3 regions of the Thalassospira sp. SM2505 genome follow, and region 2 is predicted to be linked to each of the others. Evidence: predicted binding sites of a transcription regulator. Region 2 holds the regulator's gene; each other region holds the start of a gene.

Evidence for each region. Region 2 encodes PhoB, which activates phosphate uptake and scavenging genes when phosphate is short. Its sites were predicted from a motif close to TNTCATAAAACTGTCA; they were not measured.
Region 1: the regulator PhoB is predicted to act here: its motif matches at 2,151-2,166, upstream of ACTU44_RS09560 (RNA degradosome polyphosphate kinase).
Region 3: the regulator PhoB is predicted to act here: its motif matches at 2,367-2,382, upstream of ACTU44_RS05050 (bifunctional 2',3'-cyclic-nucleotide 2'-phosphodiesterase/3'-nucleotidase).

What each region holds. Positions count from the first base shown of each region.
Region 1 covers NZ_CM142731.1:2,067,087-2,072,177, reverse strand. The annotation lists gene aspS (aspartate--tRNA ligase) at 1-1,289, opposite strand, end outside; gene ACTU44_RS09565 (SixA phosphatase family protein) at 1,534-2,088, opposite strand; gene ACTU44_RS09560 (RNA degradosome polyphosphate kinase) at 2,267-4,414, shown strand; gene ACTU44_RS09555 (Ppx/GppA phosphatase family protein) at 4,460-5,091, shown strand, end outside.
Region 2 covers NZ_CM142731.1:956,363-961,453, forward strand. The annotation lists gene pstA (phosphate ABC transporter permease PstA) at 1-236, shown strand, start outside; gene pstB (phosphate ABC transporter ATP-binding protein PstB) at 238-1,041, shown strand; gene phoU (phosphate signaling complex protein PhoU) at 1,067-1,789, shown strand; gene phoB (phosphate regulon transcriptional regulator PhoB) at 1,807-2,505, shown strand; gene ACTU44_RS04285 (cation:proton antiporter domain-containing protein) at 2,587-4,536, opposite strand; gene ACTU44_RS04290 (calcium/sodium antiporter) at 4,835-5,091, shown strand, end outside.
Region 3 covers NZ_CM142731.1:1,120,583-1,125,673, reverse strand. The annotation lists gene ACTU44_RS05055 (GcrA family cell cycle regulator) at 1-236, shown strand, start outside; gene ACTU44_RS05050 (bifunctional 2',3'-cyclic-nucleotide 2'-phosphodiesterase/3'-nucleotidase) at 333-2,303, opposite strand; gene ACTU44_RS05045 (MFS transporter) at 2,466-3,743, opposite strand; gene ACTU44_RS05040 (AraC family transcriptional regulator) at 3,896-4,684, shown strand; gene ACTU44_RS05035 (hypothetical protein) at 4,707-5,091, opposite strand, start outside.

The sequences.
Region 1 (5,091 bases), 1.1 Mb from region 2:
AACTTGAACATACCTTCTTCGCGCAGTTCAAGTTCGTCACAGACCTTGTCACGGACCTTGCCTGCAAACTTGGCCGCAGCCAAGGCCTTGTCACACACGAAGAACACAGCATCGCCGTTCGATACGCCTGCGATTTCCTTGATCTGCGCAATACGATCGGCATCAAGGTTCTTGGCAATCGGGCCTTTTGCTTCGCCGTCTTCGCCATAAACGATATAGCCAAGACCAGCCGCACCCTCGTCACGTGCCCATGAGTTCAGCTTGTCAAAGAAGCTGCGCGGACGCGAAGCGGCACCGGTTGCCTGAATGGCGCGAACGACCGAACCTTTTTCGATGTTCGAGGCAAAGATACCAAAGCTCGAACCACGGAACGGCTCGGTTACATCGGAAATCAGAAGCGGGTTACGCAGATCCGGCTTGTCCGAACCGTATTTCGCCATCGATTCATCGAACGGAATACGCGGGAACGGGAACGGGGTAACATCACGACCACCGCCGAACTCGACAAAGATCTCATAGAGAACCGGCTCGATCGCGGCGAACACGTCTTCCTGGGTGGCAAAGGCCATCTCGAAGTCGAGCTGATAGAATTCACCCGGCGAGCGGTCAGCACGTGCATCTTCATCGCGGAAGCACGGTGCAATCTGGAAGTAACGGTCAAAGCCAGAAACCATCAGAAGCTGTTTGAACTGCTGCGGAGCCTGCGGCAGCGCATAGAACTTGCCCGGATGCATACGCGACGGAACCAGGAAGTCACGTGCGCCTTCCGGCGAGCTTGCCGTCAGGATCGGGGTCTGGATTTCAAGGAAGCCCTGTGCAGTCATTTTCTGACGCATGGCCGAAATGACCTTCGAACGCAGAACGATGTTCGAATGAACACTTTCGCGACGCAGATCAAGGTAACGGTGACGCAGGCGGATTTCCTCGCCATATTCAACGTCGCCAAAGACCGGCATCGGCAGAACTTCAGCCGCGGACTGAACTTCGATATTCGATGCATAAACCTCAATCTCGCCGGTCGGCAGATTCGGGTTGATGGTTTCCGCAGTACGTTTGACAACCTTGCCATCGACCGTGATCACGCTTTCGGCGCGCGCTTTATCAAGCGTTTCAAACAGCGGGCTGGAAATGTCGATCACGACCTGGGTGATGCCGTAATGGTCGCGCAGGTCAACAAACAGAAGGTTGCCGTGGTCACGCTTACGGTGAATCCAGCCAGACAGACGAACTTCCGCATCTGCGTCAGTCGCGCGCAGCGCATTACAATTATGTGAGCGATAAGGATGCATTGTCATTCCAGGTTGCTTTATATTTTGGGCCGCCAATTTGGCCGCAAAGGTGCATGCCAGACCCGCGCTGTCAAACAAAAAACGCACCACAACAGACCCGTTCCGACATTTTCGGAACGTTTCGCGGTGATGTGTTCACTGCCGTTCATACGCGGCGTCAAAATTTCCGCGGTATAAAACGCTCTCGAAGGCGGCGCGTCAAGTGCCCGTCTTGCATATCACCAACTTGCAGATCGCCAGTTCGTCACGATCCGACCTTGATTGCCTGCAAATCCTTGACCTTGGTAAAGCCGATCAGGGTGCCGGAGCCAAAGGTGATATCCGTCCAGCTTTCCACATCAAATTTGAAATGCGCCAGCGCGCATGTCGGATATTTGCGCGCCATTGCATCTCGGGCCTCGGCGTCCCCGGCCCCGAACAGTGCCTGCGCAAACATCTCGATACCGGGATTATGACCGATAAACATCACCGACGTCGCGTCTTCATGGGTGTGATGAAGGCTTTCAAGCAACACGCTTTCACCGGCCATATAAAGATCTTCGCTATAGATCACATCGGCATGGGTGGCAAAATCGCGCCCCAGAAGACCAAGTGTCTGCACCGTGCGGGCCGCCGTCGAACACCAGACAAGATCAGGTATCAGGGCCTGCTCACGCAGGAAACGCCCCATAAATGGTGCCGCCTTTTCGCCGCGACGGTTGAGTTCACGGTCATGGTCGGCCCGACCGGGGTCGGACCAGCTTGATTTTGCATGCCTGAGCAACAGCAACGTCTTCATGTCTTCGGTCTTTACAGCCATGAATGATGATCAAACGGTGTTCTTCCATGCCATATAGAAGCCTGTAGCGCCATCAGAAAAACTGACACATAAATTTAAGAAAATTGCACGGGCGCAAACAGTTATCCTATACTCCATTTGCAACCGGGAACTGTCGCATAAATTCAAAGACATTCCCTCAATCCGCAGGAGGCATAGCGTGACACACGCCGCTGCAGTTCAATCAAGCGCGATCACCATTGATTCGGAAAGCCGTTTCATAAACCGCGAACTTTCGTGGCTGGCTTTCAACAATCGCGTTCTTGAAGAAGCCCAGAATAGCGGGCACCCGCTGCTTGAACGCTTGCGCTTTCTGTCGATCTCGGCCAGCAACCTTGATGAATTTTACATGGTGCGTGTCGCAGGTCTTGTCGGTCAGTTGCGCGCAGGCATGACCAAGGTCAGTCAGGATGGTATGAGCCCGTCCGAGCAGCTGCGCGCCATTACCTTTGATGCCAACCAGCTGATGCAGGATCAGCAACGCATCTGGCGACAGCTTAGCCGTGAAATGGAACAACAGGGCATTTCGGTCATTGATCAGTCCGACCTGACCCAGACGGACCGCAAATGGCTTGATGGCTATTTCATGCGCGAAATCTTCCCGACCCTGACACCGCTTGCCATTGATCCGTCACACCCCTTCCCGTTCATTCCCAACCTTGGCTTTGCCATTGTGATGCAGCTGTTTGATCCGGCTGACGGGCACAATATGCGCGGCCTGATCCCGGTCCCGCAAAAGATCGGGCGCTTCCTGCGTCTGCCGGGTCGCAATGAACGCTATCTTCCGGTCGAACAGGCGATCTTGCTGTATCTTGGCAAGCTGTTCCCGGGCTTTGACATGATCGAACATGGCTTCTTCCGTGTCATCCGTGACTCGGATGTCGAGATCGAGGAAGAAGCAGAAGATCTGGTGCGCGTTTTCAAAACCGCCCTGAAACGTCGCCGTCGCGGCAGCATCATCCGCCTTAAGGTCAATGCGGCAATCCCCGAAGACCTTCTGGACTTTGTCATTGATGAACTTGATGTCGCCCTTGAAGAAGTCGTCAAGGTTGACGGCCTTCTGGGGGTCGTCGATGTCAAACAGCTGATCGATTCCGATCTGCATCATGACCTTTTGTTTGCCCCCTATGCGGCGCGTTACCCGGAACGTGTGCGTGACTTTGGCGGTGATTGCTTTGCTGCCATCAGCAAAAAGGACCTTGTGGTTCACCACCCGTTCGAAGATTTCGACGTGGTGGTGCAGTTCCTGCTTCAGGCTGCACGCGACCCGGATGTCGTCACCATCAAGCAGACCCTTTATCGTACCTCGGAAAACAGCCCGATTGTCAAAGCCCTGATTGCGGCTGCCGAGGCCGGTAAATCCGTCACCGCCATGGTCGAACTCAAGGCCCGCTTTGACGAGGAAGCCAACCTGCGCTGGGCGGCCGACCTTGAACGTGCCGGCTGTCAGGTGGTTTATGGCTTCCTTGACTGGAAAACCCATGCCAAGGTGTCGCTGGTTGTCCGCCGCGAAACCCACGGCCTTAAAACCTATGTCCATTTCGGGACCGGGAACTATCACCCGATCACCGCAAAGTTCTATACCGACATTTCATTCTTCTCCTGCGATCCGGCTTTGGGGCGCGATGCGGCAAGCATCTTTAACTTCATGACCGGTTATGCGACCCCGCGTTCCCTTGAAAAGATCGCGATTGCCCCGCATACACTCCGCCCGACACTTTTGACCCATATTGATCAGGAAATCGAAAACTGCAAGGCTGGCAAGCCATGTGGCATCTGGGCCAAGATGAACAGTCTGGTCGATCCGGTTGTGATTGATGCGCTCTATCGGGCAAGCCAGGCCGGTGTGCATGTTGAACTGGTGGTGCGCGGGATTTGCTGTTTGCGTCCGGGTGTGCCGGGGCTTTCGGAAAATATCCGGGTCAAATCAATTGTCGGTCGCTTCCTTGAACATTCGCGTATTGTGGTCTTTGCCAATGGGGCAAAGCTTCCGTCGCGCAAGGCCAAGGCATTTATCTCGTCTGCGGACTGGATGCCGCGTAATTTGAACCGTCGTGTTGAAACCCTTGTTCCGGTTGAAAATCCGACCTGTCAGCGCCAGATTGTTGAACAGATCATGATTGCCAACCTCAAAGACACGGCACAGGCTTGGTACCTGCAAGCTGACGGTTCCTATGAACGCTGCGAAGCCGGTGAAAAGGCGTTTTCGTCACACCAGTATTTCATGACCAACCCGTCCCTGTCAGGCCGCGGTAGCGCCCTGAATGAAGAGGACCCGAATGTCCCCGTTCTGCAGCTTGATGATTGATCCTTCCAAGATGCCGACACACGACCAACAGGTGCCATCAACAGTATGCTAACTGACCAACGGGCTTCCAACCGCATCGCGATTATTGATGTTGGCTCAAACTCTGTGCGCCTTGTCATTTTCGATGGCATGACACGTGCCCCAGTCCCGATTTTCAACGAGAAAGTCATGTGCGGACTGGGACGCGACCCCGAAGACACCGGCAAGCTCAACCCCGAGGGGGTCGAGCTTGCCGTGGTCGCCATGCAGCGGTTTGCAACGCTTTTACGTGCCATGAAGGTCGCTCGTGTAGATGTTCTTGCCACCGCTGCTGTGCGCGCGGCAAGTGATGGCAAACTGTTTTGTGATCGCATTGCCAGGGAAACCGGACTGACGGTCAAGGTAATTGACGGCCTTGAAGAAGCGCGGCTTTCTGCCCTTGGCATTATTTCCGGTGACCCGGTTGCAAGTGGCATTATGGGTGATATTGGTGGCGGGTCGCTTGAACTCGTCCTGCTTGATCGGGGCGAGATTAAAAAGCGCGTCAGCCTTCCCCTCGGGGCCATGCGTCTTCATGCCGTATTCGGTTCGAACCGTGCGCGCCTGACCGCCGAAATCACCCGTTATCTTGACAGTGTCGACTGGCTCTCCGAAGCAAGCGGGCAGCAGCTTTTTGCGGTTGGCGGATCATGGCGTTC
Region 2 (5,091 bases):
TTGGTGAAACGGCACCGCTTCTGATGATTGGTATGGTGGCGTTTATCGTCGACATTCCGGGTGGTGCACTTGATCCGGCGACGGTTCTGCCGGTCCAGATCTATCTGTGGGCAGACAGCCCGGAACGTGCCTTTGTCGAGAAAACCTCGGCTGCGATTATGGTTTTGCTGGCCTTCCTGATCCTGATGAATGGATTGGCTGTGTATCTGCGCAAAAAATTTGAACGGAAGTGGTAAAATGGCTGCTGTATCCCAGAGCGCAATGACGGCAGAGCCGTCGGTCTCAAGCCCGAAAATGACGGCACGTGACCTTAATCTTTTCTATAGCGATAACCAGGCCCTGTTTGACGTCAATCTTGATATCGTTGAACGCCAGGTCACCGCGCTGATCGGTCCGTCGGGCTGTGGCAAGTCAACCTTCCTGCGGTGCATGAACCGCATGAATGACACCATTGATGGTGTCACCATCAATGGTGAAGTGACCCTTGATGGTCGTGACATCTATGACAAGCGCATCGACGTTGTTCAGCTGCGTGCACGTATCGGGATGGTGTTCCAGAAGCCGAACCCGTTCCCGAAATCGATCTATGACAACGTGGCTTATGGACCGCGTATCCATGGTCTGGTCAATTCGCGTGACGAACTTGACGAAATCGTCATGACCTCGCTTGAACGTGCGGGTCTGCTCAAGGAAGTCAAGGATCGTCTGCAGTCACCGGCAACCGGCCTTTCCGGTGGTCAGCAGCAACGCCTTTGCATCGCGCGTGCGGTTGCGGTCAGCCCGGAAGTCATCCTGATGGATGAGCCGTGCTCGGCACTTGATCCGATTGCTACGGCAAAGGTCGAAGAGCTGATTGACGAGCTGCGTTCGAACTACACCATCGTGATCGTGACACACTCCATGCAGCAGGCTGCACGTGTATCGCAGCGGACCGCATTCTTCCACCTTGGCAAGCTGGTCGAGGTTGGTGAAACAGATCAGATATTCACCAACCCGAAAGACGAACGCACCAAGGGTTACATTACCGGTCGCTTCGGTTAAGCAGCGACACGAGGAGCACGCATAAATGGCTGACGACAAAACACATATCGTAAGTTCGTTCGACGAGGAACTGACCCGTCTGAACAACATCATCTCGCAGATGGGCGGGCTTGCAGAAAGTCAGCTGATCTCTGCGATCCGTTCGATTGTCAAACGGGATTCCGAACTGGCTGAAAAAGTCATTCTGTCGGATCACCGTATCGATATTCTCGAACAGGAAGTTCAGGATTTCGCCGTGCGTCTTCTGGCCTTGCGCCAGCCGATGGCAGATGACCTGCGTCAGGTCGTGACCGCACTCAAGCTGTCAAACGATCTGGAGCGTATCGGTGATCTGGCGAAAAACATCGCCAAACGCGCGCAGGTTCTTAACCAGATTCCGCCGATCCGTCCGGTTCAGGTGATCCCGAACATGGGCAAGCTGGCGCAGGAAATCATCAAGGACGTTCTGGACGCCTATATCGAAGGCGATGCCGAAAAGGCCGAGCGTGTCTGGGCCCGCGATCAGGAAGTCGACGATATGTACAATTCGCTGTTCCGCGAATTGCTGACCTACATGATGGAAGATCCGCGCAACATCACGGCATCGACCCACATGCTTTTCATCGCCAAGAACATCGAACGTATTGGCGATCATGCAACCAATATCGCCGAGACGATCTATTACCGGATCAAAGGCGAAGACCTGCCGGCAATTGACCGGCCAAAAAATGATGCAGCGAACTTTGCTGTCGTCGAACCGAATGAGTGACACTGGAGCATAGGAAGATGGACCCAACGGTTCTTATCGTCGAGGACGAAGCTGCAATCGTAACCATGTTGCGCTACAACCTCGAACGTGAGGGGATGCAGGTAGTCGAAGCCGGTGACGGTGACGAAGCGTTGAAAATCCTTGCGGAAACGCATGTCGATCTTGTCCTTCTGGACTGGATGTTGCCGGTGATGTCGGGGATTGAAGTCTGCCGCCAGATCCGTCGCAAGCCCGAAAGCCGCGATTTGCCGGTCATCATGGTGACCGCACGTGGCGAAGAAGGCGATCGTATCCGTGGTCTTGATACCGGTGCTGACGACTATGTCACCAAGCCGTTCGCAATTGGCGAGTTGCTTGCCCGTATTCGTGCGCTGCTGCGTCGGTCCGGTCCGGCGCAACCACAAGGGCAGTTGGTCTATTCCGATATCGAAATGGATCTCGCAGCACACCGTGTCAGCCGCAACGGCAAGGCCATCCATCTTGGCCCGACCGAGTTCCGTCTTCTGCGCTATTTCCTTGAGCATCCGGGGCGTGTGTTCTCCCGCGAGCAGCTTTTGAATGCTGTTTGGGGACCGAATATTTATGTTGAAACCCGCACGGTTGACGTTCATATCCGTCGTCTGCGCAAGGCGCTCAATGATGTCAAAGGCACCCGCGATATCATTCGTACGGTTCGTGCCGCCGGTTATGCGCTGGATTCAGAAACCGCAGCCTGATCTCTGATCTCAGCAAAGATCATCTATCCGGTTTCAGAAAAAACAAAACCCCCGTTGCCAATGGCAGCGGGGGTTTTGCCTTTAATGATCGTTTTCGGGCTTTGTCTTGCGTACCCGACCTGAACTTGTCGAGGTTGTTTTCTTGGCCGTTGCGGACTTTACCGGTGTTTTACGCGTCGGGGTCTTCTTGGCGGCAACCCTGCGCGTTCCCGTTTTCTTTGCCGGGGGCTGTGATGCCGTTTCGGGTTTGTTTTCCGACCTGGCATCTGCTTTGGGGCTGGTTTCCGCAACTGATGCCGGTTCTGCTGCCGCGGGGGCCTCAGGAACCTTTTTCCGCTGGGTCCGTGGGGCCAGTTCGTTCATCAACAGCATGTCGGCACGGCGGAACTTGGCGATTTCGGCGTCGATATCTTCCTGTGGTACATCACAGGCCGACAAGACGTGATCCGAAAGCCGAAGGCCGGTTTCAAGTACTTCCGGGATGGCCGCATCCGCACCGCTACGTGACAGGGGGCCGATATGGGTGATGTCCTGGGCACGGGCAAAGATTTTCAGATGCGGATAATGTTGCCGCAAAAGCGCAACGGTCTTTTCAGTCGCATGCGGATTACCCATGGCAACAACGGCTATGCGGGCCTCGTCGGTGTGGGCTGCCCTGAATGTTTCCGGGCGTGATCCATCGGCAAAGAAGACAGGTAGTCCCTCGGCACGACCCCGTGAGACCTGTTGGGCGTCGCTATCAAGAACGATAAAGGGAATGTTCCGGGTTTTAAGAAGGCGCGCCAGAACGCGACCAACACGGCCGCTGCCAATCACCAGAACATGTTGATGAATTCCGTCTGTTTCATCCGAAATCGGACCAAGCTGGTCGTCTTCCTTGGGATGAAGCTTTTCTTCAATCCGGTGCCCGAGGTTAATCAAAGTCGGGGTAAGCGCCATGGAAATCGCGACCACCGGGATCAATATGGCCGCCAAATCACGCGGGATCGCACCGTTTTGCGCTGCAAGAGAGAACATCACAAAGGCAAACTCGCCACCAGCCGCCAGGCTCATGGCAACACGAAGTGCGGATCCGCGTTCAAACCGAATGGCAAGGGACAGGACAAACAGAACGGCCGTCTTGATGATCAGCAGCCCGATCAGCCACAAAATGACGCTGCCAAACTGCTCATAGACGACATTGGCATTGACCGACATGCCGACCGACATGAAAAACAGCGACAGGAACACACCGCGAAACGGCGCGATGTCGGCTTCGATCTGATGACGGAATTCCGTTTCGGCGAGCATCACGCCCGCGATAAAGGCACCAAGTGCCATTGAAAGCCCGGAAAGCTCGGTCAGGGTACTGGCGGCGAGAACGACAAACAGGGTCCCAATCGCAAACAGTTCCGGGTTCTTGAGAGACGCGATATAGCGAAAGAGGCGTGGCAACAGATACCGCCCGACAACCAGCAGCAAGGCGACAGAGCCAAAGCCTGAAAGGATACTGATCCAGGGGCTGGTTTCTGTTCCGGCATCACCGGCCGCCTGAACCATGATCAGGAACGGACCAACCGCAACATCCTGTACCAGAAGGATTGCCAGGGCTGCGCGTCCAAAACGCGTATTTAATTGCCGGTCATCAGAAAGCTGTTTGAGGATGATTGCCGTTGAGGACAAAGCCAGCGCACCTGCAATCACAAGCGATGCAGCCAGCGGCAAATCAATCAGGGCCAGCACAGCCATGATGGCTGCCATCGATACCAGAATCTGAAAAAGGCCAAGGGCAGCAAACCTGCCACCAATGACCCGCAACCGTTCGCGTGAGAGTTCAAGCCCGATCATGAAGAGCAGGAACACGACACCAAGTTCGGCAACGGTCGAAATGTCTTCGCGTTCGGTAATCAGACCCAAACCGAACGGCCCGATACAAAAGCCGCCAATCAGAAATCCGATGATCGAATTGGCGCGCAGGCGGTGCGCAATAGGCACGGCAACCACAGCCGCAGTCAGGATCAGAAACAGCTCGAACAGGACGCTGTGATGCATGGTCAGAATCAATCCGGCAAAGCAGATAAATATTTGAAAATAACGAGATTAACAGGATAACTGAAATAGCACACACAGTCCTGTGGAAATTTGCCGGTTCAATGGCAATTAACCCGTACCGGATTGATCTGCTTCAAGGCAGCAGTGACTGGTTTTCTCTAGGGCGCGCCGGGCCGGGCGAGTAAATTGTGTGACAATTGTCATGGCCAGATCACTTGCTATTCGTGATGTCAAATGCCATGTTCCGCGGGCCTGATCCGGGCCAATGTAAACGACAGTCAATAAGAGCAAACGTATCTTGGAACAGTTCATTCCCTACATTCAGATCATTGCGGGTCTTGTCCTTCTGACCGTTGGCGGTGAGTTTATCGTTCGTGGTGCGGTTGGTCTTGCCCTGTTGCTGGGCGTGTCAAAAGTGATTGTGGGGCTGACAATCGTTGCAGCCGGAACGTCCGCACCGGAATTTGTCGTGTCACTGAATGCGTCGCTTAAGGGAACGGCCGACATTGCGATGGGCAACGTGGTCGGGTCCAATATTGCCAATATATTGCTCAT
Region 3 (5,091 bases), 160 kb from region 2:
AACAGACCAAAGGCATTTCGATCTTTGATCTTGGGGCTGGCATGTGCCGTTGGCCGTTCGGTGACCCGGGCGATGAAGATTTCCACTTCTGTGGCAAGAAGATCGTGCCGAGCAAACCCTATTGCGACGAGCATTGCGCACAGGCTTACCTGAATGGCAAAAACCCGCGCGAGGATAATCCCCCTGCGCATCAGGGTGCCGGTGGCAAGGGCCCGCAGGCCGCTGCCAAAAAATAAGTTCCGGCCTGGTGCCCAGTGCACCGCCAGAAATCAAAAAGCCGCCCTTTTTACAGGGCGGCTTTTTTTAATGGCTAGATTGGTTGAGCAAACGTTCTATTTGCTTTGCAGGACATATTTGGCAAACCCGTCCTGATCCTCGCCGATGAAGCTGATATTGTCCGGGGCATTGGCCGCAGCCGATGCTTTCGGGCTGGTGACAAACGTGACCTTGTTGGCATCACCAATCGGCGCAAAGGTCCAGTTGCCGTCTGCCTTCGGATCAATTTCCTTTTCGGTCAGGATATAGTTGGCAAGAACCGTGCGGTTTTCATCGGGTGCCTCGACAATGATGGTCGATCCGTCAAGACCGGGGAAATGTCCGCCGCCGCTGGCGCGATAGTTATTGGTCGCAACAACAAACTGTTGGTCGGCCGTGACCGGTTTGCCCTCAAAAGTCAGGTTGACGATGCGATGACTGTCAGCGTTGACCAATTCACCAGCCTTGTTGTACCGGGCCGGTTTGGTGACATCAATCTGATAGGTCACCCCGTCAATCACGTCATAGTTATAGGTCGGGAAATCCGGATTGATCAGCGGCTGTTCATCACGGCTGGCGGGGTCAATCTGGTTGAACTGGCCTGCCGACATTTCAAGCCACTCGCGGACCTGGTCGCCATCAAGCAAAACCGCGCGCACCGTGTTCGGATAGATATAAAGATCCGCGACGTTTTTAAGTGCAATCTTGCCTTCGGGGATATCGGTGAAATAGTCCGGTCCGCCACGCCCCCCCGCCTTGAAAGGCGCACCGGCAGACAGGATTGGAATGCCATCATATTCCGAGCCGTTCAGGATCTTTTCGAGATACCATTTCTGGGCATTGGTCACGATCTGGATCGACGGATCATCGGCGACAAGCGCAAAGAAGCTGTTGATCGGGGCCGAGGTCGTGCCGACACCTTCGCGCATATAGGCGATGGTTGCTTCGTGCTCTTCCTTGACTGCGGCAATGATTTCCGGATCAGCTTCGACCAGCGGGGTGATGGTCCGACCTTCGCGCTGATAGATCGGGCGTGCATCCGACAGGCTGTCGACAACTGTCCATTCACCCGCGTCCGAGACATTGAGCTTGAGATCAATCACGCCAAGATGGCTGCCCCAGAAGCCCGGCATGACCGCAGCAACACCGTTGATCGTCCCCTTGGCAAGATCAACGCCTTCAAGATCGGCGAAGGCCTCGGACGGGAAGACGGTATGGGCGTGCCCGAACAGGATCGCGTCAATGCCATCAACCTTTGAAAGGTAATAGGTCGCGTTTTCTTCCATGCCATGGCGTTCCATGGTCGAAAGTCCCGAATGCGGAACGGCAATGACGATATCGGCCCCCTTTGCCCGCATTTCCGGTACATATTTCTCGGCCATTTCGACAATGTCTTTGGTAAAGACCTTGCCTTCAAGATTGGCCTTGTCCCACTGCATGATCTGTGGCGGAACGAAACCGATCACACCAACCTTCGCCTTGTGCGACTTGCCTTCATCATCGACAAATTCCCTGTCGAGAAGGACATAGGGTTCGAAATAGGGTTTGTCATTTTCGGCATTGCCATCGCCATCATCGACAAAGATATTTGCACTGACATAAGGGAAATTCGCACCGGCAATCGAGTTCCCCAGAAACTCAAGACCATAGTTGAATTCATGGTTACCAAGGTTGGCGGCATCATAATCAAGAAGGTTCATCGCCTTGTAGACCGGGTGAATTTCACCCTTTTTGAGACCGCGCTCCTTGGCCATGTAATCGCCAAGCGGGTTACCCTGAATAAGGTCGCCGTTATCAACAAAAACAACGTTCATGGCTTCACCGCGTGCGGTTTTGAGCAAGGTCGCGACCTTTGCCAGACCAACCGTGTCAGATTCCCCATCCCGGTAATAGTCGTAATTGACCAGGTGAGTGTGAATGTCGGTGGTCTCGAGAATACGCAGCGAAACTGAACTGTCGGCAAGTGCTGTACCGCTTAACAGTGCCAGCGACAGTCCGATTGCAGTTGCGCCTGTCTTGCGCATGCGCGCTTTGAGGAAGGATGTCATGTGTCTTTTCCCTGTTCGAGTGCTCGGTCGCTTTACTTTATTCTTGTTCAGATGGTCAGGTTTTGAAGATTTTGCGAAAAAGATGGGGCAAATACAAATAGAAACGCCCGCGCGATCTGCACGGGCGTTTCCTGATTGAAGTTATCCGCCAAAACGGCTTGTTCAGGCTGGCAAGGCTTCAGGGGATTTATAGCCCCGTATCACTTCGTTACCCGGTTCAGGGTCACTCGGGACATTAAGGGCAAGGACCAGTGACACAAACGCCATTACTGCCCCAGCAAGGAAGACTGCACTTGGTGAAATCAGCCAGAGCAGTCCGAATGCAGCCGGGATAAAGACCGCAGCAATATGGTTGATCGTAAAGCTCACCCCCGCCGTTGACGAAATATCAGCCGGATCGGCGATCTTCTGGAAATAGGTCTTGATGGCGATTGCCATGGCAAAGAACAGATGATCAATGACATAAAGACCACCGGCAATCACATGGTTCTCGACAAAAGCATAAGAGACGAACACGATAAACAGACCGATATATTCAAAGGTCAATGCGCGGCGTTCGCCCCATTTGCTGATCAGTTTGCCGATCTTGGGCGCCAGGAACATGTTGATCGCGTGGTTTAAAAGATACAGCAACGTGATGGTTGCCGCGTCATAGCCGAACTTCTCGACCATCAGAAAGCCCGCAAACACCGTGAAAATCTGACGCCGCGCACCGCTCATGAAGGTCAGGGCATAATAAAGCCAATAGCGTTTGCGCAGGATCAGCTTCTTGGTCTGCGGATGAGCGTCGGCAAATTTCGGGAACGCTCCCCAGACGAACAGTGCCGCGATGACCGTCAATGCACCACCAAACAGATAGACATAGCGATATTCAATTGCGAAGACTTCCAGCATCAGCCAGACAACGCCAAACATCACCAGTGACGAGATCGACTTCGCCGAAAGCTGTTTGCCCATCACGATGGCGGTGCGTTCCTTTTTGACCCATTGCAACGAAAGGGCCTGTTGCATGGTTTCAAAATAATGGAAGCCGATCGACATCAGCACCGTCGTGCAATAAAGCCCGATCACCGTCGGGAAATATCCCGAGATCGCAACACCGATGCCCAGAACAAGCAGCGACAACAGGGCAAAGGTCTGTTCACGCAGTACCAGCAATACAAAGATTGCGGTAAAGGCAAGGAAACCCGGAATTTCGCGCAGGGACTGCAAAATACCGATCTCGCGCCCGGTAAAATCGGCCATCTCAACCGAAAAGTTGTTCAAAAGCGCCATCCAGGTCGAAAAGGATAGCGGCATCGCTGCAGCCATCAGAATCAGGAGCACTTCGGGGTTACGCCATCCCTTATAGACAGGGATGCTTGCCGTATGCTCACCCGTCACCTCGCCAATCGGGGCGGCGTGATTACTGGCCTCTGGTATCAGTTCTTCCTTGGACATTTTTTCTCCCCGGACAGGGCCGCGTTGGTGGCGGGACCATCGTCACAACTGTTGTTCGTTTGGAATGCGACCAAATTAAACCTGTTGCAGGCCGTCTGTCTTACGATAATCTGCCATCATATATCGCAAACCAGACACAACGGTGGTTGTAGATGCATCGCCCGACCCCGACCGACGAAGCACGTCATATTCGCCCCCGCCCGGCAGAGCTTCCTCGCCCGATTTATGTCCGCATGAGCGACGTTCCCGCCGGATACAGTATCGGCGCACACAGCCATGACTGGTGCCAGCTGATCTATGCATCAGAAGGAACGATGAAAGTCATGACCGAAGCCGGTATCTGGATCGTGCCGCCCCAACGTGCCGTCTGGGTGCCGCCGCATCTTGAACATGCAGTAAGTCATGCGACCTTTACCCGGGCTCGTCACATCTATATCGACCGCCATGCACCAGTCGACCTTCCGGATCGTTGCATGGTTCTTGATGTCAGCCCGCTTTTGCGTGAGTTGATCCGTGCGGCGACAGAAATTCCTGTCGAATATGATGAAGAAGGTGCCGAGGGGCGTCTGATGCGGGTGCTGCTTGACCAGTTACGCGCCCCTGATCAGGAAAACCTGCATCTGCCTGCCCCCAAGGACCTGCGCCTTGCAAAGATTTGCGACGAGTTGCTGGCCGATCCGGCAGATAACAGGACGCTTGATGACTGGTCACGGATTTGCGGTGCGTCGTCGCGTACGTTGGCACGTTTGTTCCTGCGCGAAACCGGCATGCCGTTTCGCGACTGGCGACAAAAACTGCGGCTGCTTTATGCATTGGAAAAACTGGCAAATGATCGACCGGTTACCGAGATCGCCCTTGATCTTGGCTACGAAACGCCATCGGCATTCATTGCGATGTTTCGCAAGGCAACGGGTCGCACGCCCGGCGGATATTTTCGTTAAACAGACGGCCCGTCACGGACACCTATTTGTCGGTAAAATATCGAAGCGGTGGCAGGATGTCATTTTCCGGTTCAGGATCGGCACCATAACGGCGGATGGCTTTGGCGTGTGCGGGTCCAGACTGGCGGTTCTGGGCACAAAGATTGTGGATTTCGACCATGACGTCAGATGACCAGCACCGGGTGGAATCTTCACTCTGTGTGTGCCCGCAATCTGACAGGGTTTGCGGATCGGGACGATGGGCCTCTTCATGAATGCCTTCGCCGTCACGTCCTGCCAGCATTCTTTCGAGCACCGGCATGATATCGGCAATACTTTTAAGGACAGTGACGCTGTCGCCGATCGTCTTGACCATTGCCATTGCCATTTCCTCGTAGGCATCAGATGGCGGCGTGGCTTCCAGACTT